2 regions of the Agromyces sp. NPDC055658 genome follow, and region 1 is predicted to be linked to the other one. Evidence: predicted binding sites of a transcription regulator. Region 1 holds the regulator's gene; the other holds the start of a gene.
What was found. The regulator LexA, encoded in region 1, represses DNA repair genes until DNA is damaged. The targets are predictions, from matches to a motif close to TCGAACANNTGTTCGA.
Positions count from the first base shown of each region.

Region 2: ACWGPE_RS11830 (DUF222 domain-containing protein) is a predicted target of LexA. The motif match lies at 4,093-4,108, and genes of this name have one in related genera.

Region 1 covers NZ_JBSHHD010000033.1:3,323-17,847, forward strand. The annotation lists gene rpmI (50S ribosomal protein L35) at 1-73, opposite strand, end outside; gene infC (translation initiation factor IF-3) at 128-748, opposite strand; gene ACWGPE_RS14810 (DUF1844 domain-containing protein) at 1,056-1,439, shown strand; gene ACWGPE_RS14815 (DNA-formamidopyrimidine glycosylase family protein) at 1,464-2,270, opposite strand; gene ACWGPE_RS14820 (ATP-dependent helicase) at 2,257-6,810, opposite strand; gene ACWGPE_RS14825 (pyridoxal phosphate-dependent decarboxylase family protein) at 6,846-8,252, opposite strand; gene ACWGPE_RS14830 (SseB family protein) at 8,378-9,229, opposite strand; gene priA (bifunctional 1-(5-phosphoribosyl)-5-((5-phosphoribosylamino)methylideneamino)imidazole-4-carboxamide isomerase/phosphoribosylanthranilate isomerase PriA) at 9,240-9,986, opposite strand; gene hisH (imidazole glycerol phosphate synthase subunit HisH) at 10,111-10,749, opposite strand; gene hisB (imidazoleglycerol-phosphate dehydratase HisB) at 10,746-11,360, opposite strand; gene ACWGPE_RS14850 (histidinol-phosphate transaminase) at 11,357-12,490, opposite strand; gene ACWGPE_RS14855 (LysM peptidoglycan-binding domain-containing protein) at 12,548-12,940, opposite strand; gene lexA (transcriptional repressor LexA) at 13,197-13,883, shown strand; partial or broken gene ACWGPE_RS14865 (alpha/beta fold hydrolase) at 13,986-14,525, opposite strand, start outside.
Region 2 covers NZ_JBSHHD010000022.1:36,463-50,987, reverse strand. The annotation lists gene ACWGPE_RS11860 (long-chain-fatty-acid--CoA ligase) at 1-70, opposite strand, end outside; gene ACWGPE_RS11855 (ribose-phosphate diphosphokinase) at 73-1,107, opposite strand; gene glmU (bifunctional UDP-N-acetylglucosamine diphosphorylase/glucosamine-1-phosphate N-acetyltransferase GlmU) at 1,122-2,561, opposite strand; tRNA gene ACWGPE_RS11845 (tRNA-Gln) at 2,641-2,712, opposite strand; gene ACWGPE_RS11840 (MarR family winged helix-turn-helix transcriptional regulator) at 2,850-3,347, shown strand; gene ACWGPE_RS11835 (hypothetical protein) at 3,385-3,849, opposite strand; gene ACWGPE_RS11830 (DUF222 domain-containing protein) at 4,127-5,638, shown strand; gene ACWGPE_RS11825 (methionine ABC transporter permease) at 5,912-6,571, opposite strand; gene ACWGPE_RS11820 (methionine ABC transporter ATP-binding protein) at 6,571-7,599, opposite strand; gene ACWGPE_RS11815 (MetQ/NlpA family ABC transporter substrate-binding protein) at 7,721-8,629, opposite strand; gene ACWGPE_RS11810 (ABC-F family ATP-binding cassette domain-containing protein) at 8,813-10,675, opposite strand; gene ACWGPE_RS11805 (4-(cytidine 5'-diphospho)-2-C-methyl-D-erythritol kinase) at 10,825-11,757, opposite strand; gene ACWGPE_RS11800 (hypothetical protein) at 11,807-12,349, opposite strand; gene rsmA (16S rRNA (adenine(1518)-N(6)/adenine(1519)-N(6))-dimethyltransferase RsmA) at 12,551-13,438, opposite strand; gene ACWGPE_RS11790 (TatD family hydrolase) at 13,419-14,315, opposite strand; gene metG (methionine--tRNA ligase) at 14,320-14,525, opposite strand, start outside.

The DNA.
Region 1 (14,525 bases):
GCTTCTTGATCTTGCCGGTGCCGGTGATCTTGAAGCGCTTCTTGGACCCGGAGTGGGTCTTCTGCTTCGGCATCTCGTGTTTCTCCTTGGTTCTGCCGTCACGCGGGTGACGGACGGGGTGTTCGGCCTACGCCTCGGTCGGCTCGGCCGTCTGCGAGTCGGACTCGGCCGGGGCTTCCGCCGCCGGCCGGGCCTTCGCCGCAGCACGCTGTGCATTCGCCTCGGCCTTGGCCTCGGACTTGTTCTTCAGGGGCGCGATGACCATGACCATGTTGCGGCCGTCGATCGTGGGGTTGTGCTCGACCGTGCCGAACTCCGCCACGTCTTCCGCGAAGCGCTGGAGGAGGCGGACACCCATCTCGGGACGCGACTGCTCGCGGCCGCGGAAGAGGATCATCGCCTTGACCTTGTCGCCGGCCTTCAGGAAGCCGACGGCGCGCTTCATCTTGGTCTCGTAGTCGTGCTTGTCGATCTTGAGGCGGAACCGGACCTCTTTGAGGATGGTGTTCGCCTGGTTGCGCCGGGCCTCTTTCGCCTTCTGCGCAGCCTCGTACTTGTACTTGCCGTAGTCCATGATCTTGACGACCGGCGGACGCGAGTTCGGTGCGACCTCGACGAGGTCGAGGTCGGCCTCCTGCGCGAGCCGCAGGGCCACCTCGATCTTCACGACGCCGACCTGCTCTCCGCCAGGACCCACGAGGCGGACCTCGGGAACACGGATACGGTCGTTGGTACGCGGATCGCTGATGCGTGTACTCCTCTACTCAAGCTGTTTCATGCGCCGAAGGAGGAGATTCACGTATTCGCGCGGATTCTCACCGCGGCTCATACGGCACCCTGTCTACTTCCACACGTCGATCTCGCGATCGGCGGCGTGGAAGCGGAGTGCAATCGACCCGGTAACCTTGATGAAGCGGTATGCGCGGGTGGGAGGATCTCCACTTTCGTACCGGGGAGAAGCCCCGGAGCCCGAAGTAGTCTAGCAGAGGATGTCTGTGACCTGGAATTCGCCCGCCGACGCGGGTTTCGACGAGTCCCCCCCCGAGTCCGAGCGGATCGTCGCCGACGATCACGCGGCCGAACGCGTCGCGTACGACGAGACGGTCGCCGGCGAGGTCGAGGGAGCGACGCGCGACATCGCCGAGGTGCCGGCCGTCGAGATCATCACGACCACGGCGGTCCATCTCATGAGCGCGGCGGCCGTCAAGGTCGGCCTCGCCGACGACCCCGACTCGCAGCTCGACCTCGACGAGGCGCGCAAGCTCATCAACGCCCTCGCCGGGCTCATCACGGCGGGCGCCCCCGAGATCAGCGACATGCACGCGCGGTCGCTCCGCGACGGACTGCGCTCGCTGCAGCTCGCCTTCCGCGAGGCGTCGCCCATCCCCGACGCGATCGGGCAAGGTCCCGGCGAGAAGTGGACCGGCCCGGTCAGCTGACGGGCGCCCGAAGCTCGCGCGCGGTCAGCGCTGGCAGCTCGGGCACCAGAAGACGACGCGCTCCTGCGGATCGGTGACCGAATCCGCTCGTGCTCGACCGAGTTCGCCCCGCTCGATCGTCGTGCGGCAGCGCCGGCAGGGCTCGCCGCCACGGCCGTAGACCCAGAGCCGCTGCCCGCGCCGGTCGACGCCGGTGGTCACCCGCGCACGCCGGTCGCGATTCGCGACGATGAGGCGGCGGCCGAGATCGACGACTCCTGCGGGGTCGGTCACCTCGCCGACCGGGCGGTGGGGGCGGACACCCCGCAGGAAGCACAGCTCGTTGACGTACACGTTGCCGAGCCCGGCCAGGTTGCGCTGGTCGAGCAGGGCGACCGCGACCGGCACCTCGGGGTGCTCGCCGAGGCGACGGACGGCCTCAGCCGTGTGCTGAGGCCGCCAGCCGGGGTCGAGCAGGTCGGGGCCGAGGTGGGCGAGCATCGCGGCGTCTTCCGCACGCGGGACGACCTCGACCTCGCCGAGGTCGAATCCGACGACCTCCGCCTCGGTCGTGGCGAGCACGACACGCGCCCGGTGGGCCGGCTTCGTCCACCGCTCCCCCGACGCGAATACGCGCCACTCGCCCTCCATCTTGAGGTGGGTGCGGATGGTGTGCCCGGGCGTGCGGATGAGCAGGTGCTTGCCGCGGCTCACGACCTCGTCGACGCGCTCGCCCGCCAGGTCGACCGTGGCGTAGCGGGGCACCCGGAAGTCGGTTCGGGCGAACTCGTGCCCCGCGAGCACCGGACGCAGCATCGCGGCGACCTGGAAGACGGAGTCACCTTCGGGCATCGAGTCGCAGTCCCCTCGGCGTCTCCCCGAACCCCGCCGCCCGCAGAGCAACCCCGAACGGGGTGCCGAGCACGAACGCGCCGTTCACCGACTCCACCGCGATCCGCCGCACCCGCCCCGCCGTGACGAGGCTCGCGACCGACCCCGCGGCGAGCGCGAGGAGCTCGTCGTCCTCGGTGTAGACGAGCACGGTCTTGCCGCCGCGCTCGACATAGGCGACCAGCTCGCCGTCGGCGACCACGACGATCGCACCGGCCTTTCGCGCAGCCCGATGCGAGCTCTCGCCCGGGGGGTCGGGCCACGGCAGGGCAGCGCCGTAGGCGTTCGCCGGGTCGGTCGCGGCGAGTGCGAGCACCCTGGGCGCGTCGGCGTCGCGCGTGTCGAGGTCGGAATGGCTCCGCAGTCGGTCGACGGCCCCCGGCGCTGCGAACTGGGCGGCGCCGAGGCGCTCGACGAAGTACCCACGGCGGGCGCGACCGGATTCCTCGAAGCCGCTGAGGGTCTTGTAGACGAGCGCGAAGCCGCCGACCACGCCCTCTGCGACGGCGGCGCCGCGCGTGACGACGCCGTAGCGGTCGAGCAGCATCTCACCGAGCGCGTGGGCGCGGCGGGTGGGGTCGGAATCGGCCACCGGCAGGATCGACCATCGACCGGCGACCGACGGCGGGCCGGTGCGACTCGGCATCGTCGCCCGCGGGAGGGACCGGCCCCGCAGCATCCGCGCCCTGGGTACCGGTCGCGATGCCTTGTGCGCGCTGCGCCCGCCGCTCGTGAGCGCCCGCACGGGCGAGAAGGTGTCGTTCGTGACGAGACCCGCCCAGACGAGGCCCCAGAGCGCCTCGACGAGGGCGCCGTCGTCGACGGGGGCCTCTCCGAACTCGGACGGCACGGTGCCGAAGGCGCCGACGGCGTCGGCGAGCTGACGGAAGAAGAACGCGCCGCCCGACCCGAGTGCGACCAGCACCTCGCGCTGGAGCGGCGTGAGGTCGGCGTCGATCGGCGGGGCCAGCGTGAGCGGTGCCGTCTCGGCCGAGTGCAGGGTGATCCAGCCGTCGTCGCCGGCGAGTTCTCCGGCGCCGGCCCACAGCACCTCCCCGCTCGCCATGAGCTCGTCGAGCATGGCGGGGCTGTAGTCGGCGACACGCGACGGCAGGACGAGCGACTCCCAGGCCGAGGCGGGCAGGCGCACCCCCTCGAGCTGTTCGATCGTGCTCGCGACCCCGTCGATGCCCCTCAACCCGCCGCCGACCTGCTGCCATGCCGGCACGAACCGCGCGAGGGCGCGCTGGGGCACCGGCTCGATCTCGTGCCGGAGGGCCGCGAGCGAGCGCCGACGGAGCCGCCGCAGCACCTCGGCGTCGCACCACTCGGTCGACGTGCCGTGGGGGCGGAACTCGCCCTCGACGACCCTCCGTTCGTCGGCCAGTCGGCGTAGCGCGGCCCGTGCCACCGCCACCCCGATTCCGAACCGGTCGGCGACCTCGTCGACGGCGAACGGTCCGTGGGTGCGGGCGTACCGGCTGATGAGGTCGCCCATCGGGTCGGCCACGTGCTCGCCGAACGCGACGGCCACGCCCGGTGGCACCGGAACGCCGAGGGCGTCGCGGAGGCGGCCCACGTCTTCGACGGCGGCGAGGTGCTCGCGACCGGCGAACCCGACGCGCACGGCTCGCCGCGCCGCGACGAGCTCGGCCACGGCCGACGCCGGGTCGGTCGACTCATCGACTCGCACGGCGATCTCGTCGTCGGTGAGCGGGCCGAGCGCCATCAACAGGTCGGCGACGCCCTCCGTGCCCCGAGCACGGCGCTCGGGATCGAGGCGTTGGAGCTCGCGCTCAGTCCGCTCGATGACGCCGGGGTCGAGGAGCTCGCGCAGCTCGACCCGGCCGAGCAGCTCGCCGAGCAGCGACTGGTCGATCGCGAGGGCCGCGGCGCGGCGCTCGGCGAGCGGCGAGTCGCCCTCGTACATGAACGCGCCGACGTAGCCGAACAGCAGCGCGCTCGCGAACGGGCTCGGCGACTCGGTCGTGGTCTCGACGAGGCGCACCCGGCGCGCGGCGAGGTCGGCGGCGATCTCGACGAGGCCCGGCACGTCGTAGACGTCTTGCAGCACTTCGCGCACCGTCTCGAGGATGATCGGGAAGGTCGGGAACGCGCTCGCGACCTCGAGCAGCTGCGCCGCCTTCTGCCGCTGCTGCCAGAGCGGTGACCGGCGCCCGGGCTGGTAGTGAGGCAGCAGCAGGGCGCGCGCCGCGCACTCGCGGAATCGACTCGCGAACAGCGCCGAACCGCCGACCTCGTCGGTGACGAGCTGCTCGAGCTCGGCCGCCTCGAAGCGGAAGAGGTCGGCGCCGGGCGGCTCGTCGCCCGTGTCGGGGATGCGCACGATGATGCCGTCGTCGGCCGCGACCGCGGCGCCGTCGACCCCGTGCCGCTCGCGCACCCGCGCCGCGACGGCGAGCGCCCACGGCGCGTGCACGGGCATGCCGAACGGCGAGTGCAGGATGACGCGCCAGTCGCCCAGCTCGTCGCGGGTGCGCTCGACCACGAGGGTGCGATCGCTCGGCACCGCCCCCGTGGCGCGCGCCTGGTCGGCGAGGAAGGCGATGAGGTTCGTGGTGGCGTTGTGGTCGAGCCCGGAGGCCGCGATGCGCGAGCGAGCCTCGGGCTCGGTCGCCGTCGACACCTCGCGCATGAACGCTCCGAGCGCGCGGCCGAGCTCGACGGGCCGCCCGAGCCCGTCGCCCTTCCAGAAGGGGACGCGGCCCGGCTGGCCGAAGGCCGGCACGACGTTGACGCGGTCGAATGTGATCTCCTGGATGCGCCAGCTCGTCGCGCCCAGCGCGAAGACGTCGCCGACGCGCGACTCGTAGACCATCTCCTCGTCGAGCTCGCCGACGCGGCGGCCGGTGGTCTCGTCGCCGCCGACGAGGAAGACGCCGAACATGCCCCGGTCGGGGATGGTGCCGCCGCTCGTGACGGCGAGCCGCTGCGCCCCGGGGCGCCCGGTCACGACGCCGGCCTCGCGGTCCCAGACGACGCGCGGCCGGAGCTCGCCGAAGCGGTCCGACGGATATCGGCCCGCGAGGAGGTCGAGCGTCGCCTCGTAGGCCGAGCGCGGCAGCGTCGCGAACGGGGCCGCGCGGCGCACGGTCGCGAACCAGCCCTCGACGTCGAGTTCGTCGACGGCTGCGGCCGCGATCGTCTGCTGGGCGAGGATGTCGAGCGGGTTCGCCGGCACCCGCATGGTCTCGATGAGCCCACCGAGCATGCGTTCGGCCGCGACCGCCGTGTGCACGAGGTCGGCTCGGTGCTTGGGGAACATGACGCCGCGCGACACCTCGCCGACCTGGTGCCCCGCGCGCCCCAGCCGCTGGAGCCCGCTCGCGACGGAGGGCGGCGCCTCGACCTGCACGACGAGGTCGACCGCGCCCATGTCGATGCCGAGCTCGAGGCTCGAGGTCGCCACGACGCAGCGCAGCCGCCCCGACTTCAGGTCGTCTTCGATGTCGGCGCGCTGCTCTTTGCTGACCGAGCCATGATGGGCGCGGGCGATGACGGCCGGCGCACCGACGGTCTGGCCCGACTGCGCCATGAGTGCCGCGGGGGGCCCGGCCGCGGCCGCCGCGGTGACGAGCTCGGCGCGTTCGAGCTCGTCGAGGTGCAGTTCGTTCAGGCGGGCGGTGAGCCGCTCGGCCAACCGCCTCGAGTTCGCGAAGACGATCGAGGAGCGGTGCTCGAGCACGCGATCGAGGATCGCCTGTTCGACGTGCGGCCAGATCGAGCCCGTCGCATCGTCGTTCGCGGGCAGCTGCGCCATGTCTTCGACGGGCACGACCACGCGCAGGTCGAATCGCTTGTCGGCCGGCGGCGCGACGACCTCGACCGGTGCGCTCGCGCAGAGGAACCGGGCCACCTCTTCGACGGGCCGCACGGTCGCCGAGAGCCCGATGCGCTGGGCCGGACGCTCGAGCAGCGCGTCGAGGCGCTCGAGCGACAGTGCGAGGTGCGCACCGCGCTTCGTGCCGGCGACCGCGTGGATCTCGTCGACGATGACGGTCTCGATCGAGCGCAACGTCTCACGCGCCTGCGAGGTCAGCATGAGGAAGAGCGACTCGGGCGTCGTGATGAGGATGTCGGGCGGCGTGCGCAGCAGCGCCCGACGCTCGTTCGCGGGCGTGTCGCCCGAGCGCACCCCGACGCTCACGCTCGGCGGCGTGGCGCCGAGGCGCTCGGCGACGCGGGCGATGCCGGTGAGCGGCGCGCGGAGGTTGCGCTCGACGTCGACGCCGAGCGCCTTGAGCGGCGACAGGTAGAGCACCCGGGTACCGGGCTCGGCGGCGGGCTCGGTCGTGAGCCGGTCGATCGCCGAGAGGAACGCCGACAGGGTCTTGCCCGATCCGGTGGGAGCGACGACGAGCGCGTGGGCGCCGCTCCCGATCGCCCGCCAGGCGCCCTGCTGCACCGCGGTGGGCGCGCGGAACGCCTCGGCGAACCACGTGCGCGTCGCCTCCGAGAAGGCCGCAAGCGCATCGGTCATGGCTCCATTCAATCCGATGCCGCCGACAACCGTTCTCAGCGCGGGTCTGCGGCGAGGGCGCGGGCGACGGCGGCGACCGTGCGGTCGGCCTCGGTGGCGTCGGTCGCCCAGTTGCTCACCGAGAACCGCACGACCGCGCGATCGCGCCACCGCGACGTCATCGCGAGCACCTCACCCTCCTCCCAGAGCCGGGACGAGAGCGCCTCCGTCGCCGCATCGTCGGCGAGTGCGAGGCACACCTGGGTGAAGACGACGTCGTTCAGCACCTCCACGCCTGGCAGGCGAGCGACGCCGACGGCGATCCGCTTCGCGGAGTCGACGAGCCGTTCGACGAGCTCGGAGACGCCCTCGCGCCCGAGGGCGCGCAGCACCGCCCACGTCGGAACGCCGCGAGCACGCCGCGAAAGCTCGGGCACCCGCTCGTGCGGGTCGGCGACGGCGTCGCTCGCCTGCAGGTAGCTCGCATGCATGCTCAGCGCCCGCTGCATCGCGTGCTCGTCGCGCACGATCGCGATGCCGCAGTCGTACGGCACGCTGAGCGTCTTGTGCGCATCGGTCGACCACGAGTCGGCCGCCTCGTACCCCGCGACGAGGTGCCGCAGGCGCGGGCTGGCTCCCGCCCACAGCCCGAAGGCGCCGTCGACGTGCACCCAGGCGCCGGCCTCGTGCGCGACCCCGATCGCCCGGGCGAAGTCGTCGAACGATCCGGAATGGATGTTGCCCGCCTGGAGGACGACGATCGCCGGATCGGGATCGGCGGCGAGCACCGCTCCGAGCGCGCCGACGTCGATGCGCCCCTCGTCGTCCGCGGCGGCGACGACCGGTGCCCCGAGGCCGAGGTAGCGCCCGGCGAGGTCGACCGTACCGTGCCGTTCGGCGCCCACGACGAAGCGCACGCGCGGCGCTCCGAAGACGCCGTCCTGCGCCGCATCCCAGCCGGCCCTCCGCAGGAGTTCGTCGCGACCGGTCGCGAGCCCGACGAAATGCGCCATCGTGGCCCCGGTGGTGAAGCCGACCGCCGACCCGGCGGGCAGGCCGAGCAGATCGACGATCCACTCCCCTGCGAGCTCCTCGACCGCGGCGACGCCGGGCGTCGCGAACCGCAGCCCGGTGTTCTGGTCCCACGCCGAGACGAGCCAGTCGGCGGCGAGGGCGACCGGTTGCACCCCGCCCATCACCCAGCCGAAGAAGCGCGGCGAGCCGATGCCGAGCAGTCCCGGTTCGACGCCGTCGGCCAACCGCTCGACCACCTGTGCTGCCGGTTCACCGCGGCTCGGCAGCGCCCGACCCAGCAGTTCCTTCGCCGCATCGGCATCGATCTCGGGCGGGATCGGACGTTCGGCGACGCCGTCGAGCCAGCGTCTCGCCCGGTCGGACGCGATCTCCAGCGGTCGGTCGTATTCGGGTCGCCGCGCTCCGGCGGCCGACGGTCGCTCGGCCATGTTCCACCTGACTTCCGCGCACACGTGCGCGTTCCAGATGATGCTCCGCGATGCTCACGCGGTCAATGCCCAGTTCGGGCGGGCTCGCGCGCACGGCTGAGGCGGCACTGCCTGCTTCCGCACGCTCAGGCGTCGCGACGACCGCCGACGAGTCGCACGGCGAGCGAGTCGACCCCTGTCGCGATCGCGTCGTCCTCCGCCCAGCGCCGCGCGAGCCGAGCGGTCGTGGCATCGAGCTCCTCACGGGTGAGTCCGTCGACGAGCCGCAGCGTCACGACGAGCTCGGGCCCGGCGAGCCGCGCGAGCGGGTCGCCCGCGGCGAGGTCCACGCCGAGCACGGCGAGCTCGCTGCCGATCGAGCGCTCGAACGCCCGGCGCACGGCCTCGTCGTCGAAGGGCGGCGTCCACGGCTTCTGCTGGGCGACCGCCCACACGGCGGGTCGGCGCAGCACGAACTCGCCCGGCGATGCCGGGTCGAGCACGACGAGCTCGGTGCCGTCGTCGGCCGCGGCGAGCGCCACCCGGACGCCGTCGGCGGGCACAGGACGGGCGACCGGGTTCCAGGCGCGCATCGTGTCCACCGACGAGAACACCGGCAGCACGCGACGCCCGTCGGGCCCGTCGACCGTCACGATCGAGAGTTCCTGGCTCTTGTCGACGGCGTGGCCGTGCGCGCCGGTCTCCGCTCCCCCGTCGCCGAGCTCGGCGAGCAGCGGGATCAGCAGCCTCGAGGCGCCGAACGCGGCGACGACACCGGCCTGTGAGCCGTCTCCGTCGTGGAATGCACGCAGCGCGGCACCGAGGGCCGCCGGGGTCGAGCCGTCGTCGCCCGCGTGCGGGTTCTCGTCGAACGCCCGGCCCGCCCACGGTACCCCCGCAGAATCCGCGAGATGCGCGGGAAGCGGCCGCGCGGTGCCGCCGGGCGTCGTGCCCGAGGCATCCTCGTCGTCCGCAGCGTTGCCGAGATCAGCGGTCATGCGCGCCGGCTCAGTTGCTCGCGACGTCGAGGGCCTCGGCGAGCGTGAAGGCGCCGGCGTACAGGGCCTTGCCGACGATCGCGCCCTCGAGGCCGAGCGGCACGAGCTCGCGCAGCGTGGCGAGGTCGTCGAGGCTCGAGATGCCGCCGGAGGCGACGACGGGGCGGTGCGTGCGGTCCATCACCTGGCGCAGGAGCTCGACGTTCGGGCCCTGCAGCGTGCCGTCCTTCGTGACGTCGGTCACGACGTAGCGCGCGGCACCCGCCTCTTCGAGCCGGTCCATGACCTGCCACAGGTCGCCGCCGTCCTTCGTCCAGCCGCGGGCGGCGAGCGTCGTCCCGCGCACGTCGAGGCCGACGGCGATGGCCTCGCCGTACTGGGCGATGACCGAGGCGGCCCACTCGGGGTTCTCGAGGGCTGCGGTGCCGAGGTTGATGCGCTTGGCGCCGATCTCGAGAGCGTGCTCGAGCGACTCGTCGTCGCGGATCCCGCCCGACAGCTCGACGTTCACGCCGCGCACCTGGCGGATGACCTTCTTCAGGATGCCGCCGTTCGACCCGCGGCCGAACGCCGCGTCGAGGTCGACGAGGTGGATCCACTCGGCGCCCTGGTCGGCCCAGTCCACGGCCGCGTCGACCGGGTCGCCGTAGCTCGTCTCGGTGCCGGCCTCGCCCTTCGTCAGGCGGACGGCCTTGCCGCCCGCGACGTCGACGGCCGGCAGCAGCACGAGGCCGGGGGTCTTGTTGAACTCACTCATCACTACTGTCCTCGATCGCGATACGCCGTCGGCCGTGTTTCACCCGGCGCAGTGACGGCCGGCACAGTCACAGGATCATAGTCGCCCGCGCCGCGCGCGACGTGTCGCATGACGGTCGGATGACTCAGGCGAGTGCGCCGAGCCAGTTCGAGAGCAGCCGGATGCCCGCGTCCGACGACTTCTCTGGGTGGAACTGCGTCGCCGACAGCGGACCGTTCTCGACCGCGGCGAGGAAGCGCCCGCCGTGCTCGGCCCAGGTCAGCTTCGGCTGCGGGAACGGCGGCATCACGTCGAGGTGCCACGACTGCGCCGCGAACGAATGCACGAAGTAGAAGCGCTCGTCTTCGATGCCGTCGAACAGCACCGAGCCCGCGTCGGGCACGACGGTGTTCCAGCCCATGTGCGGCAGCACCTCGGCCGGAAGCTCGGTGACGGCCCCGGGCCACTCTCCGAGCCCCTCGGTGTCGACGCCGCGTTCGACGCCGTGCTCGAAGAGCACCTGCATGCCGACGCAGATGCCGAGCACGTGCCGGCCACCGGCGAGGCGCCGGTCGATGATCTCGTCGCCGCGCACCGCGCGGAGCTGGTCCATGACGGCCTTGAACGCGCCCACGCCGGGCACGACGAGGCCGTCGGCCTCCATCGCCGCTGCACGTGAGGCCGTGACCTCGACCTCCGCGCCAGCGCGTTCGAGCGCCTTCGCGGCCGAGTGCACGTTGCCCGACCCGTAGTCGAGCACCACGACGCGCCGGTTGCGGCTCACAGCGCACCCTTGGTCGACGGGATGCCGCTGACGAGCGGGTCGAGCGCCTTCGCCTGCCGGAATGCGCGCGCGAAGGCCTTGAACTCGGCCTCGGCGATGTGGTGCGGGTCGCGCCCGCCGAGCACCGTGACGTGCACGGTGAGCCCGGCGTTGAAGGCGATCGCCTCGAAGACGTGCCGCACCATCGAGCCCGTGAAGTGACCGCCGATGAGGTGGAACTCGAAGCCCTCCGGCTCACCGGTGTGCACGAGGAACGGCCGCCCCGAGATGTCGACGACCGCCTGCGCGAGCGCCTCGTCGAGCGGCACGAGCGCGTCGCCGTAGCGCGAGATGCCGCGCTTGTCGCCGAGCGCCTCGCGGATCGCCTGCCCCAGCACGATGCCGGTGTCTTCGACGGTGTGATGCACGTCGATGTGAAGGTCTCCCGACGCGCGCACGGTGAGGTCGGTGAGCGAGTGCTTCGCGAACGCGGTGAGCAGGTGGTCGTAGAACGGCACGCCGGTCTCGATGTCGCTCGAGCCCGAGCCGTCGAGGTCGATCGACAGGTCGATGCTCGATTCGCTCGTCTCGCGCTGCACGCGCGCGGTGCGCGATCGGGGCTGGGCGGTCATGACTCGATCCTATTCTCGGTGGTGCCACCGGCCGCGCCGCTCGTCGCGACGGCCGCCGGCGCGAACACGGCGACCGCCTCGAGGAAGGCGGTGGTCTCGGCCTCGGTGCCCGCAGTCACGCGCAGGTGCCCGGGGATGCCGAGCTCCCTGATGAGGATGCCTCGCGCGAGCAGCCCCTCGAACACGGCGTGCGGGTCGTCGACCCCGCCGAACAGCACGAAGTTCGATCCGCTGCGGTGCGGGGCGAAGCCGAGTCGCGCGAGCTCGGTCGTGATTCGCTCGCGCTGGCGGCGGATGTCGTCGACCATCGCCAGCATCTCGTCGGCATGGGCGAGCGCGCCGAGCGCGGCGGCCTGGGTGAGCGCGGAGAGGTGGTACGGCAGGCGCACGAGCCGCAGGGCATCGATCGTGGCGGGGTCGCCGGCGAGGTAGCCGACGCGGGCGCCCGCGAACGCGAACGCCTTGCTCATCGTGCGGGAGACCACGAGCCGCGGCCGCCCCTCGAGCAGCGTGAGCGCACTCGGGGCACCGGGGTCGGCGAACTCGAAGTACGCCTCGTCGACGACGACGATGCCCCGTGCCGCGTCGGCGACGGCACGCACCGTGTCGAGCGACAGCGGCGTGCCCGTGGGATTGTTCGGTGCGCAGAGGAAGACGAGGTCGGGGTCGTGCTCGCGAACGGCGGCGACCGCCGTCTCGGCACTGAGCTCGAAGTCGTCGTCGCGGTCGGCGGCGATCCAGCGGGTGCCCGTGCCCGAGGCGAGCAGCGCGTACATGGAGTACGTCGGCGCGAATCCGAGCACCGAGCGGCCGGGCCCGCCGAACGCCTGCAGCACCTGCTGCAGCACCTCGTTCGAGCCGTTGGCGGCCCAGATCTGCTCGGGTGCGAGCCCGTGGCCGAGGTAGCCGGCGAGCGCCTCTCGCAGCTCGGTGAACTCGCGATCGGGGTATCGGTTCAACCGGAGGATCGCGGCGGCGACTCGGGCGACGATGTCGTGCGCCACGTCCTCGGGGATGGCATGCGTGTTCTCGTTGACGTTGAGGGCGACGGGCACCGCCTTCTGCGGCGCACCGTACGGGTCGCGACCACGGAGGTCGTCGCGGATGGGGAGGTCGTCGAGACTCGTCACCGAACCAGCCTAGCCACGCGACCCGTGACGCCCCGGCGTGCGACCTCGTATGACCGCCTACTCCGAAGCGGGGACCGCGAGGCGCTGGCCCGGCTCGATCGTCGCACCGTCGAGCCCGTTGAGCCGGACGATCTCGGCGATCGTGTCGCGCGGGTCGGCCGACGGGTCGATCGCCTCGGCGATCTCCCAGAGCGAGCCCCCGGCACCCACCGTGACGTACTGCAGCGAATCGCCCCCGGCCAGGTCGGCGGCCGCACCGCCGGCGTTCAGCACGGCTGCGAGCGCCCAGAGGACGATCGGCAGTGCGGCGAGGGTCGTGAAGACAGCGCGCCCGCGACGGGTCAGCCGGAGGCGGGTGCGCGGTGCAGCCTCCGCACCGCCGTCGACACGGCCTGCGCGGGGCACCGGAACACCGGAACGGTACTCGTTCGTCACGATCGCTGCGCTCATGTCACCCTCCTGCGTGGGATCGCATCCGGCCCTCGGCCGGGAGGGCCGGATGCGAATCTCTGTTCCGAATATATCTTCGAACATCTTCGACTGCAAGCATCGGACTGCGGGTTTCTCGGGGAGCGATCTCGCGACACACTCGAACGAATGTTTGCCGCTCCCGCCGCATGTGGATACAGTTTCGAATGTCTGGGAACAGTCGATCAGACACCACCGACATCCGATCGCGAAGGCGGTCGCAACGAGGGGCGGAACCGTGAAGAGCGACAACGACGTGCGCGAGACCGGCAGGGCACGCCGCCGCAAGAGCCTGAGCGCGAAGCAGATCGCGATCCTCGAGGTCGTGCAGCGTTCGGTGGCGACACGCGGCTACCCGCCGAGCATGCGCGAGATCGGTGACGCCGTCGGCCTCGCATCGCTGTCGAGCGTCACGCACCAGCTCAACCAGCTCGAACTCGCCGGCTACCTGCGGCGCGATCCGAACCGCCCCCGCGCGCTCGAGGTGCTCATCGAGCTGCCGGGCCTCGACGAGCGACCTCCGTCGGCGGGCGATCCCGCGCCGGTCGGCGACGCGGCGATGGTCCCCCTCGTCGGCCGCATCGCGGCCGGCGTGCCGATCACGGCCGAGCAGCAGATCGACGAGGTGTTCCCGCTCCCCCGCCAGCTCGTCGGCAAGGGCGAGCTCTTCATCCTCAAGGTCGTCGGCGACTCGATGATCGACGCGGCCATCTGCGACGGCGACTGGGTGGTCGTGCGCTCGCAGCGCACCGCCGAGAACGGCGAGATCGTGGCCGCCATGCTCGACGGCGAGGCGACCGTCAAGGTGTTCCGCCAGCGCGACGGCCACACCTGGCTGCTGCCGCGCAACACCGCGTTCGAGCCGATCCTCGGCGACCAGGCCGAGGTCCTCGGCAAGGTCGTCGCCGTGCTGCGCGCGGTCTGAGCCCGCGGCCGCGCCGGCGGCGCGCGATCTGAGCCCGCGGCCGCGCCGGCGGCGCGCGATCGGCGAGGCCGGGGACGTCGGGTGACGTGCGCCCGGAGGACGCTATGCGCTCGTCGCGCCTGCGGCGATCGCGCCCGCAGGCTGCGCCACCGAACGGAGCCAGCCGATCACCGCGTCCATGAACCCAGCATGATCGTCGCGGAAGACCGTGTGACCCGTGCCCGGCACCGTCGCGACGGTCATGCCCCGTCGGCGCAGGTCGGCCGCGACGCGCTCGGTGATGAGCAGGCTCTTCTCGGCGAGCAGCACGAGCGTCGGGGCGACGAGTCGGGCCGGCGGCACCAGCGGCCTGGTGTCGGCGAAGCCCAGCACGGTCCGCTTGTCCCAGTCGCGGAGGGTCGCCAGTTCGATGTCGACGTCGACCGCGCTCCACTTCGGGTTCATCCGCACGAGCGCGCCGCGCCGCGGCCTCGGGGCGATCGCGAAGAAGGCCTTGTACGCCAGGCCGCGCAGACCCGTCGGAAAGGCGAACGCGGGATCGACGTAGATCGCCGCCCGCGGCGCGAGCCGGTCGGCGACGAGGCTCGCGACGAGGCCGCCGAGCGAGTGCCCGAGCACGACGTCGGGGGGCCCGTCGAGCAT
Region 2 (14,525 bases), on a different contig from region 1:
TCTCGACCTCATCGGGCACGCCGTCGGCATAGCTCGCGACCCACGGCCGGCCGGGAAGGGCCGAGCGCACGATCAGGCCTCGCCGTTGAACATGCTCGTGACCGAGCCGTCTTCGAACACCTCGCGGATCGCGCGGCCGAGCAGCGGTGCGATCGGCAGGATCGTGAGGCCGGCCCAGCGTCGCTCGGGCGGGAGCGGAATCGTGTCGGTCACGACGACCTGGTCGATCGCCGGGTCCTGCAGGCGCTCGGTCGCGGGGTCGCTGAAGATCGGGTGCGTCGCCGCGACGATGACCTTCTCGGCGCCGTTCTCCTTCAGGGCCTGCGCGGCCTTCACGATCGTGCCGCCGGTGTCGATCATGTCGTCGACGAGCAGGCACACGCGGCCCTCGACGTTGCCGACGATCTCGTGGACGGTGACCTGGTTGGCGACCTTCGGGTCGCGGCGCTTGTGGATGATCGCGAGCGGAGCGCCGAGCTCGTCGGCCCACGTGTCGGCGACGCGGACGCGACCCATGTCGGGCGAGACCACCGTGAGCTTGGTGCGGTCGTCGGCCGACAGGCTCTCTTGGAAGTGGCGCAGCAGCACCGGCTTCGCGAAGAGGTGGTCGACGGGGCCGTCGAAGAAGCCCTGGATCTGCGCGGCGTGCAGGTCGACGCTCATGATGCGGTCGGCCCCCGCCGTCTTCAGCAGGTCGGCGACGAGGCGCGCCGAGATCGGCTCGCGGCCGCGACCCTTCTTGTCCTGCCGGGAGTACGGGAAGTACGGGGCGACGACGGTGATGCGCTTCGCCGAGGCGCGCTTCAGCGCGTCGAGCATGATGAGCAGCTCCATGAGCCACTCGTTGACGGGCGGGCCGAACGACTGCACCACGAAGACGTCGCACCCGCGGACCGACACCTCGAAGCGGGTGTAGATCTCACCGCTCGCGAACGTGCGGTGCTCGGTCGGGGCGAGTTCGGTGCCGAGCGTCGCGGCGACCTGTGCGGCGAGCGCGGGATCGCTGCGACCCGACACGACGACGAGACGCTTCTTGGTCTTCGCCTGCAGCCCCGGTGCGATGTTGTTCTCTCGGTCGAGGTCAACGACCTTCTTCTTGCGCCCCATGGTTCGCCTTCTGCTCACTCGCCTCGTTCGACGGACCGCGCCTCGGCGGCGACACGAGCCGCCTCCGTACCGGGCCGATGTTCTTCGACCCACCCCTCGATGTTGCGCTGAGGGGCGACGCTGAGGGCCAGTGCCCCCGCGGGAACGTCCTTGCGGACGATCGCGCCTGCGCCGGTCTTCGCTCCGGGACCAAGCCTAACGGGCGCGACGAGCACGGTGTGCGAACTCGTGTGCACCTCGTCGGCGATCTCGGTGCGGTGCTTGTTGACGTCGTCGTAGTTCGCGGTGATCGTGCCGGCGCCGAGGTTCACGCCGCGGCCGATGGTCGCGTCGCCGACGTACGAGAGGTGCGGCACCTTGCTGCCCTCGCCGATCGTCGTGTTCTTCGACTCGACGAACGCCCCGATCTTGCCGTCGGCGCCGAGCACCGTGCCGGGGCGCAGGTACGACCACGGGCCGACGGTCGCGCCGGCGCCGATCACGGCGAGCGTGGCGTCGGTGCGCTTCACGTGGGCGCCGGCACCGACCTCGCAGTCGACGAGGGTCGAGTCGGGACCCACGATCGCGCCGGTCTCGATGAGGGTCGCCCCCTTGAGCTGGGTGCCGGGGCGGATCGTCACGTCGGGTTCGATCTTCACGGCCAGGTCGATCCACGTCGTCGCGGGGTCGTCGATCGTGACGCCGGCGAGCTGCCAGCCGCGAACGATGAGCGCGTTGAGCCGTGCCGCGGTCTCCGACAGCTGTGCGCGGTCGTTGACGCCCGCGACGAGCCACGGCTCGGACACGGGCACGGCCTCGACTTCCGAGCCCGCCGCGCGGAGCAGCCCGATGACGTCGGTCAGGTACTTCTCGCCCTGCGCGTTGTCGGTCGTGAGGTTCGCGAGCTGGTCGCGCAGCGCCGAGGCGCCGAAGGCGTAGATGCCGGCGTTGATCTCGGCGATCGCCCGCTCGGCCTCGCTGGCGTCCTTCTGCTCCACGATGCGGTCGAAGGCACCCGAGTCGCCGCGCACGATGCGACCGTAGCCCGTGGGGTCGTCGTAGACGGCCGAGAGCACGGACGCGGCGGAGGCCGTGCCGCGGTGCTGCTCGAGGAACCCGGCGAGGGTGTCGGCGTCGAGCAGCGGCACGTCGCCGTTCAGGACGAGCACGTCGCCGTCGAAGTCGTCGGGCAGGGCGGCGACGGCGAGCTCCACGGCGCGGCCGGTACCGTCGACCTCGTCCTGGTCGACGATGACGATGCCCGGGAACTCGGCCTCGACGGCGGCGGCGACGCGGTCGCGCTCGTGCCGCACGACGGCGAGCACGTGCGCCGCGTCGAGCGCCTTCGCCGTGGCGAGCACGTGGCCGACGAGCGGCGTGCCCGCGATCGGGTGCAGCATCTTCGGCAGGGACGACTTCATGCGGGTGCCCTGGCCGGCGGCGAGGACGATGATCGCGAGGTTCTGGTCGGTCATTCGGGCTTCCTGTCGGTTGCTGGCGGATGTCTCGGCGTCGGCCGCGGTGTCACGGGTAACCCGATCGCGGCCGGGCGGGCTCCGCCACCAGGATTCGAACCTGGTCCTCACAGCTCCAAAGGCTGTCGTGCTGCCGTTACACCATGGCGGAACGCGCGGGCGGCTCGGCTCGCGCGACATCAAGTCTGCCATGGCGGCCGGGGCCCGAACGGCGCCGGCCGCGGCCGGCAGAACGCCCGCCGAGGCATCCGCACCGGCTGACGCCCCGACCGGCGGGATAATGGCGAGGTGAGAGATGCTGACGAGGTCGACCGGATCGTCGACGACTGGGAGCGGGAGCGCCCCGATCTCGACTTCGCCCCGCTGCAGGTGCTCTCGCGGGTCGCGCGGCTCTCGAAGCACCTCGATCGCGCCCGCCGCCAGGCGTTCGCCCGGTCCGAGCTCGAGGCCAGCGAGTTCGACGTGCTCTCGGCGCTGCGCCGTGCCGGGGCGCCGTACCGGCTCTCCCCCAAGCAGTTGCTGCAGCAGACGCTCGTGTCGAGCGGCACGATGACGAACCGCATCGACCGGCTCGTCGAGCGCGGGCTGGTCACCCGCCAGACCGACCCCAACGACGGCCGCGGCATCCTCGTCGAGATGAGCCCCGCGGGGCTCACCCGTGTCGACGCCGCGATCACCCGGCTGGTCGACGCCGAGGCCGAGCTGCTGGCGCGACTGCCCGCGGCCGAGCAGAAGCGGCTCGCGGGCCTCCTGCGCAAGCTCAGCCTCGGGTTCGACGCGGGCTGAGCGCAGTCCGCCGGCGCCCTCGCCCGGAGGCACCCGGTCAGGCGTCGTCGTCGCGCGCGAACCAGCGGACGCCGCCGTCGTGCACGATGAACTGCGACCACACCTCGACGTGCTCGTTCCGGCAGGCCGCTGCCAGTCCGCACGCCCATTCGCGGTCGACAGGAGTGCTCCGCTCGGGACCGCGGCGCTCCCAGGCGAAGGCGACCCGCGTCGCCCCGATGAAGTCGCAGACGTACGCCACGCGGTTCGCCAGCAGCTGCGCGGCGGTGCCCTCGGGGGTCGGCCCGTCGGGGGCACCGGGGTAGTCGGCCATCGGCATCATGAGCAACTGGTAGCCCTCGTCATCGAAGAAGAGCGTCCACAATTGACGGCGGAACGCCCGCTGGATGAGCTCCTCGACCCGGTCCTGCAGTGCAGCGTCGGTCATCACGGGTACGTCGGGCAGATGCGGGTCGGTGCTGCACTGGCTCGTCGGTTCGGTGTCGGCGTCTCGGTCGGTCATGCGTCGATCCTGCGGGCGCGCCGGGGTGGTGCCGCCCGCGACGGCCCGATTCGTGACGGATGCCGCGGAGCAGCGCCTGTGGAGGATGGGTCGTGCGCCCGACTCCTCGGCGCATGCTCGAGGTGCCGTCTGCCGGGTGGGCCCTGGGCGGACCGGCGTCTCGCACCGACGTCCGGCCGCGTCCCGGGCCCGAACGTTCGCATTCGCAGCGCGTCGCGGCCGCGCATTCACTCGGCGAAACACTCGAACATTCATTCGAATCTTGATACGATGGGGCATGGCCTTCGACGAGCACACCACCTCCGTTCCCGGAGGACTCGCGGTGCCCGTCGCGCCGTCACCCGCAGCGTTCCCACCCCCCTCCGAGATGTCCCCGTTCGCTCGTGCGCAAGAGGGCCTCGCCGTCCTCGTCGACGCCGCCGTGCGAGCGCAACGCATCGAGGCGATGCATCGCGCCATGCACATCGACGTGATCGCGATGACCGTCGCCTTCGCACTGCGCCATGCCGGCGCATTCGTGTCGGCGTCGCTGTCGCCCGCGCGTCGCGACGAGATGGCGCGCCGCAGCGTCGTGGCCGAACTCGCGGCCGCGCTGCGAACCCCAGAGCGCACGATGCAGCGCGAGATCGACGAAGCGTGGGTGCTGTCGAACCAGCTGCCGGCCACCCTGTCGGCGCTGCGACGCGGCGAACTCACGATGCAGCACGCTCGGGTCATCGTCGGCGCCGGCTGCGATCTCGCCGACCGGCCGCGCGTGCGTGCCGAGCTCGACGAGCGCCTCGCCGCGCTCGGGGCCGACCTCACTGCGGCGAAACTGCGGGTCAAAGCCCGCCGACTTCGTGAAGAGCTCCTCGCCGAGACGACGTCAGAACGGCATCGGGCCGCCCGCGAGACCCGGCGAGTCGAATTCGAGCCCGCCACCGACGGCATGGCCTGGCTGCACGTGCTCCTGCCGGCGGCCGATGCGTTGAGCATCTTCGTGCGGCTCGACGACGCCGCACACACCGCCGCCGGCGCCGACGTCAGGGGCGTGAGCGGTCGGGTTGGCGGCGCCGGCCGCGGTGATGAAGACCGCAACCACGAGCAACTTCGCGCCGACTTCGCCGGCGACCTCCTCCGTTTCGGCCTTCTCCCCGCTGGCGACCGCGGAGCGGAGGCGATCGCGTCGGCGCGTGCGACGGTCCATGTCACCGTTCCGGTTTTCACGCTCATGGGGCTCGACGAGACGCCGGGGCACCTCGACGGCTACGGGCCGATCGACGCCGACACCGCACGACGCCTCACCGCGACCGCTCCCTCGTTCACCCGGTTGCTCACGCACCCCGTGACGGGCGCGGTGCTCGATGTCGACCGTGCGAGCTACCGACCGCCGGCCGACCTGCGCCGCTGGCTGCGGGTGCGAGACGGCACCTGCCGGTTCCCCGGCTGCAACAGGCCGGCGGGTCGCAGCGAGATCGATCACACCCGCGACTACGCCGACGGCAATCCGACCGCGCACGACAACCTCGCGCACCTCTGCGCCGGGCATCATCACCTGAAACACGAGACGGCCTGGTCGGTCGTGCACCGTGGCGGCGGCATCCTCGAGTGGCGCTCGTCTTCGGGGCGGGTCTACGCGACCCATCCGGCCGAACCGATACCGACGACACCACGGCCGGCCGATCACCGCGATCACCGTGATTGCCGCGATCACCGCGAGCCAACCGTGCCGGGTCGGGTTGCCGACGCATCGCGCCGGCCGAACGTCGAGCCGAACGGCGACGAGTACCCACCGAACGCGCCGTTCTGACCAGTCCCATCGACGCCACCGGGCCGATCACCGCACCGGGCCGATCACCACACCGGGCTGAGCACCGCAGGGCGCGCCACAGATCACACTGAACCGATCACCACGAGCCGATCATCACACCGGGCTGATGTCCGCAGAGCGCACCAGAGACCACACCGGGTGATGACCGCAGAGCGCAGATCACCGCAGAGCCCCGACGAACGGCGCCCACGACCGCCCGCGACCGCCCGCGACCGCCGCGAACGAACGAACGACTCGACGCCGTCCGAGCCGCTACCGGCGCATCACCTTGCGGGCGAGCCAGTTGCCGAGGAACTGCAGCGCCTGCACGAAGACCACGATGAGCAGGAGGGCCGCCCACGTGATCGCCGGCTCGAACTGGCGGTAGCCGTAGACGAGCGCGAAGTTGCCGAGCCCGCCGCCGCCGATGAACCCCGCCATCGCGGTCATGTCGACGATCGCGACGACGATGAACGTGTACCCGAGGATGAGCGGTCCGAGCGCCTCGGGGATGACGACCGTGCGCAGGATCCTGACCGGCCCGGCGCCCATAGCCCGTGCCGCCTCGATGACGCCCGGCGACACGGTGACGAGGTTCTGCTCGACGATGCGCGAGATCGCGAACGATGCCGCGATCGAGAGGGAGAAGATCATGGCGTCGTTGCCGATGCCGATGCCGATCACGTAGCGGGCGAGCGGCTGCACGGCGGCGATGAAGATGATGAACGGGATCGGGCGGAAGAAGTTGATGACGACGTTGAGCACGTTGTAGACGATCGGGTTCGGCATGAGGCCGCCCCCACGCGACGCGTAGAGCACGATGCCGAGCACGAGCCCGATCGCGCCGCCGATGAGCAGCGTCAGTGCGACCATGTACAGCGTCTCGAAGGCGGCGGTCCAGAAATCGGGGCCGAGCTCGAACAGGCGATCCATCAGCGGGCCTCCGTCACTTCCGCGCGCGACGCGATCGAGGCGAGCACGCTGTCGATGGAGGCATCCGCCCCCCTGATCGCGAGCGTCAGGTGGCCGAACGCTCGCCCCTGGATGTCGTTGATTCCGCCGTAGACGAGCTCGAAGTCGAGCCCCGCGTTCGCGAGCTCGACGAAGACCTGTGCCTGCGAGGCGTCGCTGTCGCGGAACGAGATCGTGACGATGCGGCCCTCGTGGCGCTCGCGCAGCACCGCGAGCTCGGCGGGCGACGGCACGCCCTTCACGACCGTCGCGACGAACCGCTGCGACGACGCGTTCCGCGGCCTCGAGAACACGTCGAAGACCTCGCCGTTCTCGATCACGCGGCCGCCGTCCATGACGGCGACCTTCGTCGCGATCGACTGGATGACGTCCATCTCGTGGGTGATCACGATGATCGTGACACCGAACTCGCGATTGACGCGCTTGAGGAGTTCGAGCACCTCCTGCGTCGTGTCGGGATCGAGTGCGCTCGTCGCCTCGTCGGCGAGCAGCAGCCGTGGCGACGTCGCGAGCGCCCGGGCGATGCCGACGCGCTGCTTCTGGCCGCCCGAGAGCTGGTCGGGGAACGCCTTCGCCTTCTCGGCGAGCCCGACGAACTCGAGCAGTTCGGCGACCCGGGGCTCGATCTCGGCCTTCGACCACCCGGCCACCTTGAGCGGGTAGGCGATGTTGCCGGCGACGGTCTTCGCGCCGAACAGGTTGAACTGCTGGAAGATCATGCCGATGCCGAGGCGGATGCCGCGCAGTTCGCGTTCGGGAAGGCCCACGATCTCGCGGCCGTCGATCTCGATCGATCCGGCGGTGGCGGGCTCGAGCGCGTTCACGAGCCGGAGCAGGGTCGACTTGCCCGCTCCCGAATAGCCGATGATGCCGTAGACGTCGCCCGGCTCGATGTCGAGGGTGACGTCGTCGACGGCGACGATCTCAGCCCCGTCACGACCTTGGGGCGGATACGCCTTGGTGACGTTCTTCAGCGCGACGAGCGCCATGGTGGTTCTCCTCCTGGGCTTGTGGCCCGCATGGAACGCCGCAGGCGGTGGGCACTGATTCGGCGCCCACCGCCCGCGGCGATCGTCGTCCCCGTCGGGAGACGAGCAGACGAGCAGACGATCAGCCCGAGTGCGCCTCGGTGTCGGCCTGGACCTTCGCGAGCGAGTCCTCGAGGTCGGCGACCGGAGTGGTCGCCGGCACACCCGTGCCGCCCGAGGCCTCGATGAGGCCGGCCTGCACGTCGGGGTCGGTCTGGAAGATCTCGACGAGCTTCTTGTACGTCGCGTTGTCCATGTCCTCGGCGCGGGTCGCGAAGATGTTGACGTAGGGCAGCGCGTTCGGGTCGGTCGGGTCGTCCTTCGCGATCGCGTCCTCGAACTTCAGCCCGGCGTCCTCGACGAAGTCGTTGTTGATGACGGCGGCGGCCACGTCGGGCAGCGAGGTCGGGGTGAGGGCCGCGTCGAGCGCGGTGACCTTCACCTTCGACTTCGCCTCGTCGATGTCGGCGAGATCGCTGAAGATCGTGCCGCCGCTCTTCAGCTCGACGAGGCCGGCCGACTGCAGCACGAGCAGCGCGCGGGCCTGGTTCGACTCGTCGTTCGGCACGGCGACGGTCTCGCCCTTCTCGATGTCGTCGACCGACTCGTATTTCGTCGAGTAGAGGCCGAGCGGGTAGATCGCCGTCGCGCCGATCGGTGCCAGGTCCTCACCGGCCGACACGTTGTAGTCGGCGAGGTAGACGATGTGCTGGAACTGGTTGAGGTCGAGCTCGCCCTCGGTCGTCGCGGGGTTCGGCTGCGCGTAGTCGGTGAAGTTCACGATCTCGATCCTGATGCCCTCGTCGGCCGCGGCCTTCTCGAACGCGTCCCACTGGGGGTCGCCCGCGCCGACCACGCCGATCTTCACGACGTCGTCGGAGCCGGCCTCGGCGCCGGCGGCGCCGTTCGAGGCGCAGGCCGCGAGCGTGGCGACGAGGGGCACCGCGGCGAGCGCGGCGATGACTGAGGTGATGCGGGTACGGCGTGACATGGGGTTCCTCTCTCGGTGGGCGCACGCGAACGAGGGCCTGATCGGCTGGGTGCCGGCATGGCTCCGCCACGGAGGATGTCGGTGGGGGCTTCGATGCCGCGAACGCGGGCGCATCTCCACGTTAGGCGAAGCATCTTCGCCCTGTTGACCACATGGTCACACTGCGTCACAGCTTCTGCGACGTCACCCTTCGAGCAGCTCAGATACTTCGAGCCAACGCGTCTCGAGATCGGCCACGGATGCCTCGAGCTCGCGCAGCTCGTCGCCGAGCGCGCCGAGCCCCACGTAGTCGGACTGGTCGTGACGGGCGAGTTGCTCGTGATGCCGGGCGATCTCGCCCTGCAGCTTCTCGAGCCGACGGTCGATCGAGGCGAGCTCCTTCTCGGCGGCCCGGCGATCGGCGCCCGCCAGGGAGGGCGCGCTCCCGGATCCCGTCGCGACCGGCTGGGCCGGTTGCGAAGCGTGCGCCTCGTAACCTCGGCGCTCGGATGCGGACGGCGTCGGCCGTGAGGCATCCGCCGTCTTGCGCAGCTCCAGGTACTGCTCAACTCCGCGCGGCAGGTCGCGCAGGTGGCCGTCGATCACCGCGAGCTGCCGGTCGGTGACGCGCTCGATGAGGTAGCGGTCGTGGGAGACCACGAGCAGCGTGCCCGGCCAGGAGTCGAGCAGGTCCTCGATGGCAGCGAGCATGTCGGTGTCGAGGTCGTTGGTGGGCTCGTCGAGGATGAGCACGTTGGGTTCCTGCAGCAGGATCAGCAACAGCTGGAGCCGCCGCTTCTGCCCGCCCGAGAGGTTCTTCACCGGGGTCGACAGCTGCTGGCTCGAGAACCCGAGGCGCTCGAGCAGCTGCCCGGGCGTGAGCTCGACGGCCTTCGAGCCCTGTCCGATCGTGTAGCTCGCCCGTTGCTCGGCCACGACCGCCGACACGCGTTCGTCGCCCCACTCGGCGAGTTCGGCGAGTTCCTGGCTGAGCGTCGCGATCTTGACCGTCTTGCCGCGCTTGACGCGGCCCGAGGTCGGCGTCACCGCGCCGGTGACCAGGCCGAGCAGCGTCGACTTGCCGGCGCCGTTGACGCCGAGGATGCCGGTGCGTTCCCCCGGCGCGATCCGCCACTCGACATCGCGGAGCACCGTGCGCGGCGCCCCGTCGAGTCCGGGGTACTCGACCGTCGCGTCGAGCAGGTCGACCACGTCCTTGCCGAGCCGCGAGACCGCGAGCCGGCTGAGCTCGACGGTGTCGCGCACGGGCGGCTCGTTCTCGATGAGCTGGTTCGCCGCCTCGATCCGGAACTTCGGCTTCGAGGTGCGGGCAGGAGCGCCGCGGCGCAGCCACGCGAGCTCCTTGCGCATGAGGTTCTGGCGCTTCGCCTCGCTCGCCGCGGCCATCCGGTCGCGCTCGACCCGCTGCAGGATGTACGCGGCGTACCCGCCCTCGAAGGGCTCGACGATGCCGTCGTGCACCTCCCAGGTCGCGGTGCAGACCTCGTCGAGGAACCAGCGGTCGTGGGTCACGACGACGACCGCTCCGGCGGTCGCCGTCCAGCGCTGCTTCAGGTGGCGTGCGAGCCAGGCGATGCCCTCGACGTCGAGGTGGTTCGTCGGCTCGTCGAGGAACAGCACGTCCCAGTCGCCCACGAGGAGTGCCGCGAGCCCGACCCTGCGCCGCTGCCCGCCCGAGAGGCTTGCGATGGGCGCCTGCCACGGGACATCCGCGAGCAGGCCCGAGATGACGTCGCGCACCTTCGCGTCGCCGGCCCACACGTGCTCGTCGATGCCGCCGACGACTGCCTCGGCCACGGTCTTGCCCGGGTCGACGATGTCGGCCTGGTCGAGCATGCCGATGCGCAGGCCGCGCCGCTGGGTGACGCGGCCGCCGTCGGGTTCGAGGCGCCCGGCGAGCAGCTTCAGGAGCGTCGACTTGCCGTCGCCGTTGCGGCCGACGATGCCGATGCGGTCGCCCTCGTCGATGCCGAGGGTCACCTCGTCGAAGACGGTACGCGTCGGGAACTCGAGATGCAGGCGCTCGGCGCCGAGGAGGTGTGCCATGACCGAACGAGCCTAGCCGCCCGTCGCTCGGGCGGCGACGCACGACGTCTCCGCGGTCGGCGCAGTGGCGACGCGGGCGGCGGGTCGAACCGGCGCCCGGGCGCCGTCTCGAGATGAGCGCACCGGGACCACGGTCCCGATCCGGTTCCCTACCCGGCGACCAGGCGCGCGCCGTGCACGGCGCCGTGCACGTGCACGGCGTTGAGCCGCGCGGCCGACAGCGCGACCTGCAGCTCGATCGCCGAATCGGCGTCCTCGACGAGGAACGCCACCGTCGGGCCGGATCCGGAGACGATCCCGGCCAGTGCTCCGTGCGCCTCGCCGAGCTCGAGGATGCCGCCGAGCCCGGGCGCCAGCCCGAGCGCCGCCGCCTGCAGGTCGTTGTGCAGCGCGTCGGCGAGCATGCGCGCGTCGCCCGCTCGCAGTGCGTGCAGCACCTCCGCGTCGACGGCGGGGGTCACGTCGCCCGGGTCGGTCTCGGGGTGCGCCTCGCGCCGGCGGTCGAGTTCGCGGTAGACCCCCGGCGTCGAGAGGCCGAACTCGGCGACCGCGAGGACCCAGTGGAACGAACCGGTCGCGAGCGCCGGGCTCAGCCGGTCGCCGCGGCCGGTGCCGATGGCCGTGCCGCCGGAGAGGGCGAACGGCACGTCGGCGCCGAGCTTGGCCGCGAGCGCGTGCAGTTCCTCCTTGGTGAGGCCTGTGCCCCAGAGGGCGTCGCACGCGACGAGGGTCGCCGCCGCGTCGGCGCTGCCGCCGCCCATGCCGCCGGCGATCGGCACGTGCTTCTCGATCTCGAGCCGCACGCCGCCCGGCACGCCGACGGTGCGCGCCAGCAGCTTCGCCGCCTTGATCGCGAGGTTCGAGCCGTCGGTCGGGAGGCCGGAGACGTCGATCGAGCCGCCGAACGCGACGCTGAACTCGTCGTCGGGCCAGGCGCGCACGTCCTCGTAGAGCGAGACGGCCTGGTACGCGGTCGCGACATCGTGGTAGCCGTCGGACTGCACCGCGCCGACGCGCATGAACAGATTGATCTTGCCGGGCGCCCGAACGTGCACTGCCTCGTCGGCCCAGGCGATCGTCATGCCCCCACGCTACCCGACGGCGTCCGGGCGCCGACCGCGCGCGCCGCGCTCAGCCGACCTCGGCGAGCCACGCCCGCATGCGCGACTTCACGTCCGCGAGGCGCTCGTCGTCGGGCATGCGGCCCCAAGTGAGGCCGATCGAGCTGCGTCCGCCGGCGCGCTCGCTCGCCGAGGCGAGCACGAACTCGCCGCTCTCGAGCGGGAAACGGGCGGTGGGATGCTTCGCACCGAGGTTGAGCGCGAGCGGGGCCACCCCCAGCTCGCGTTCGACGAGCGTCGCGAGCGCACGCAGACCGTCGGCCTTCTCGAGGTCGACGGTGCGGGTGACGCTCGCCTCGTAGGTGCCGTCCTGCCGTTGCCCTGGACGGCGGATGCCGCGGGCCTGCTCGTAGGCCACGGTCACGTTCTGCGCCCACCAGGCGTCGACCCCGTGCACGTTGGCCAACCGGGTCGCGATCTGCTGGTGCGTCAACTGTTCGGCGCCCGCCTCGTCGAGCACCGCGAACCACTCCTCTCGCGGCCGCCCCGTCGCCGCGCCCACCGCGTCGTCGCCGACGCCATCGGCGTTCGCCCCCACCGTCGTCTTCGCCATGCGACGAGAATAACGGCCGTCTGCGTCACCCGTCCGCGTCGCGCTCACCCCAACCCGGCCGACGGCAGGCGTGTCGGAAGAACCGTGCGATATGCCGCTCGGCGCCCGCTTGCGCCCGGAATCTCCGACATCCCGCCGGGGCGCGCGGCCGCGCGTGCGGACGGCGCCGCCACGTCGAGACCCGACGCGGTCGCCGAGACGTCAGGCGGATGCCGCGGTGCGCGCGACGCGCAGGAAGTCGTCGACGTTCAACTGCTCGCCGCGCGCCTGCGGGTCGACGCCGGCCGCCGTCAGCACCTCGGCCGCGGCGGACGAGCTGCCGCCGAGCACGCCGGAGAGCGACTGACGCAGCATCTTGCGCCGCTGCTGGAAGGCGGCGTCGACGAGTGCGAACGTCGCGACGCGCTCGACCTCGGTGCCCGGTTGCTCGGCGCGCTCGAAGCCCACGAGCACCGAATCGACGTTCGGCACGGGCCAGAACACCATGCGCGACACCTGGCCGGCCGTTCGCCAGCGCCCGTACCAGGCGGCCTTGACGCTCGGCGCGCCGTAGACCTTCGACCCGGGCTCGGCCGCGAGCCGGTGACCGACCTCGGCCTGCACCATGACGATGCCCGACACGAGCGACGGGAAGTGCTCGAGCAGGTGCAGCAGCACCGGCACCGAGACGTTGTAGGGCAGGTTCGCGACGAGTCGCACCGGGTCGGCCGGCAGTTCGACGACCTTGAGCGCGTCTTGGTGCACGACGGTGAGCGAGGTGCCCGGCTGCATGATCGCGACGGTGTGCGGCAACTGCTCGGCGAGGCGCCCGTCGATCTCGACGGCGACGACCTCGGCGCCGGCCTCGAGGAGGCCCAGCGTGAGCGAGCCGAGCCCGGGCCCGATCTCGAGCACGGTCTCGCCGCGCTGCACGCCGGCGGTCTGCACGATGCGGCGCACCGTGTTCGCGTCGTGGACGAAGTTCTGCCCGAGCTTCTTCGTGGGCGTGACGTCGAGGAGCTCGGCGAGGTCGCGGATCTCGGCCGGGCCGAGCAGGCGCGGCGTCGCGGTCTCGGCGCCGTCGGCGGGCTCAGCCTCGTGGCGGTGCATGCCGCTCATCCTCCCACGAGCCGTACACCGCGACCGTGTTCGCCGCGAGCTGCGCGCAGAACTCGTCGAGCGGGGCCCCGAGGGTCTCGGCCATGAACCGCACCGTGTGCGGCACGAGATAGGGGGCGTTCGGCCGGCCGCGCAGCGGCACCGGGGTGAGGTAGGGCGCGTCGGTCTCGACGAGGATGCGGTCGCGGGGCACCGCTCGCAGCGCGTCGCGCAGGTTCTCGGCGTTCTTGAACGTCACGTTGCCCGCGAACGAGCAGTACCAGCCCTCGTCGGCCGCGAGGCCGGCGAGCTCCTCGCCGCCCGAGAAGCAGTGGAAGACAGTGCGCTCGGGAGCGCCGACCCGGCGCAGCGTCGCGACGACCTCGTCATGCGCGTCTCGATCGTGGATCTGCAGCGCGATGCCGTGCCGCTTCGCGATGTCGATGTGCGCCTCGAACGAGCGGAACTGCGCCGGCCGCCCCTCGTCGCCGGTGCGGAAGAAGTCGAGTCCCGTCTCGCCGACGGCCCGCACTCGCGGCTCCGCCGCCAGCTCGTCGATCACGGCGAGGGCGTCGTCGAGCGTTCCGGATGCCTCGAGCTCGGGCGCCTCGTTGGGGTGCAGCGCCACCGCGGCGAGGAGCCGCGCTTCGCGTGCGGCGGCCGCGGCCGACCAGCGGCTCGTCGCCACATCGGTGCCGACCTGCACGGCTCCGGCGACGCCGACCGCTGCGGCCCGCTCGAGGTGCTCGTGCACGTCGAGCAGCGTCTCGGGACGCCCGGGCGGTGCGTCGTCGCTCGGTTCGAGGTGCGTGTGGTTGTCATAGACCGCGACGGGCAGCGGCTCGGGCAGCGGCGGGTAGCCCTGACCGGACGTCTTCGAGGGCGGCACCGACCTACTCCGCGACCTCGACCCGCGGGAACAGCGCCTCGAGCGGGGCGACGCGTTCGCCGAGCTCCGCCTCGTACGCAAGGTCGACGCGCGCGTCCTGCACCGTGCCGGGCGCGCCGAGCGCCGTCCACAGCTTCGCCGTCGCCTTCGGCAGCACCGGCGAGAGCAGCACCGCGAGGGTGCCGAGCCCGCGGTAGGCCGTCGCGAGCA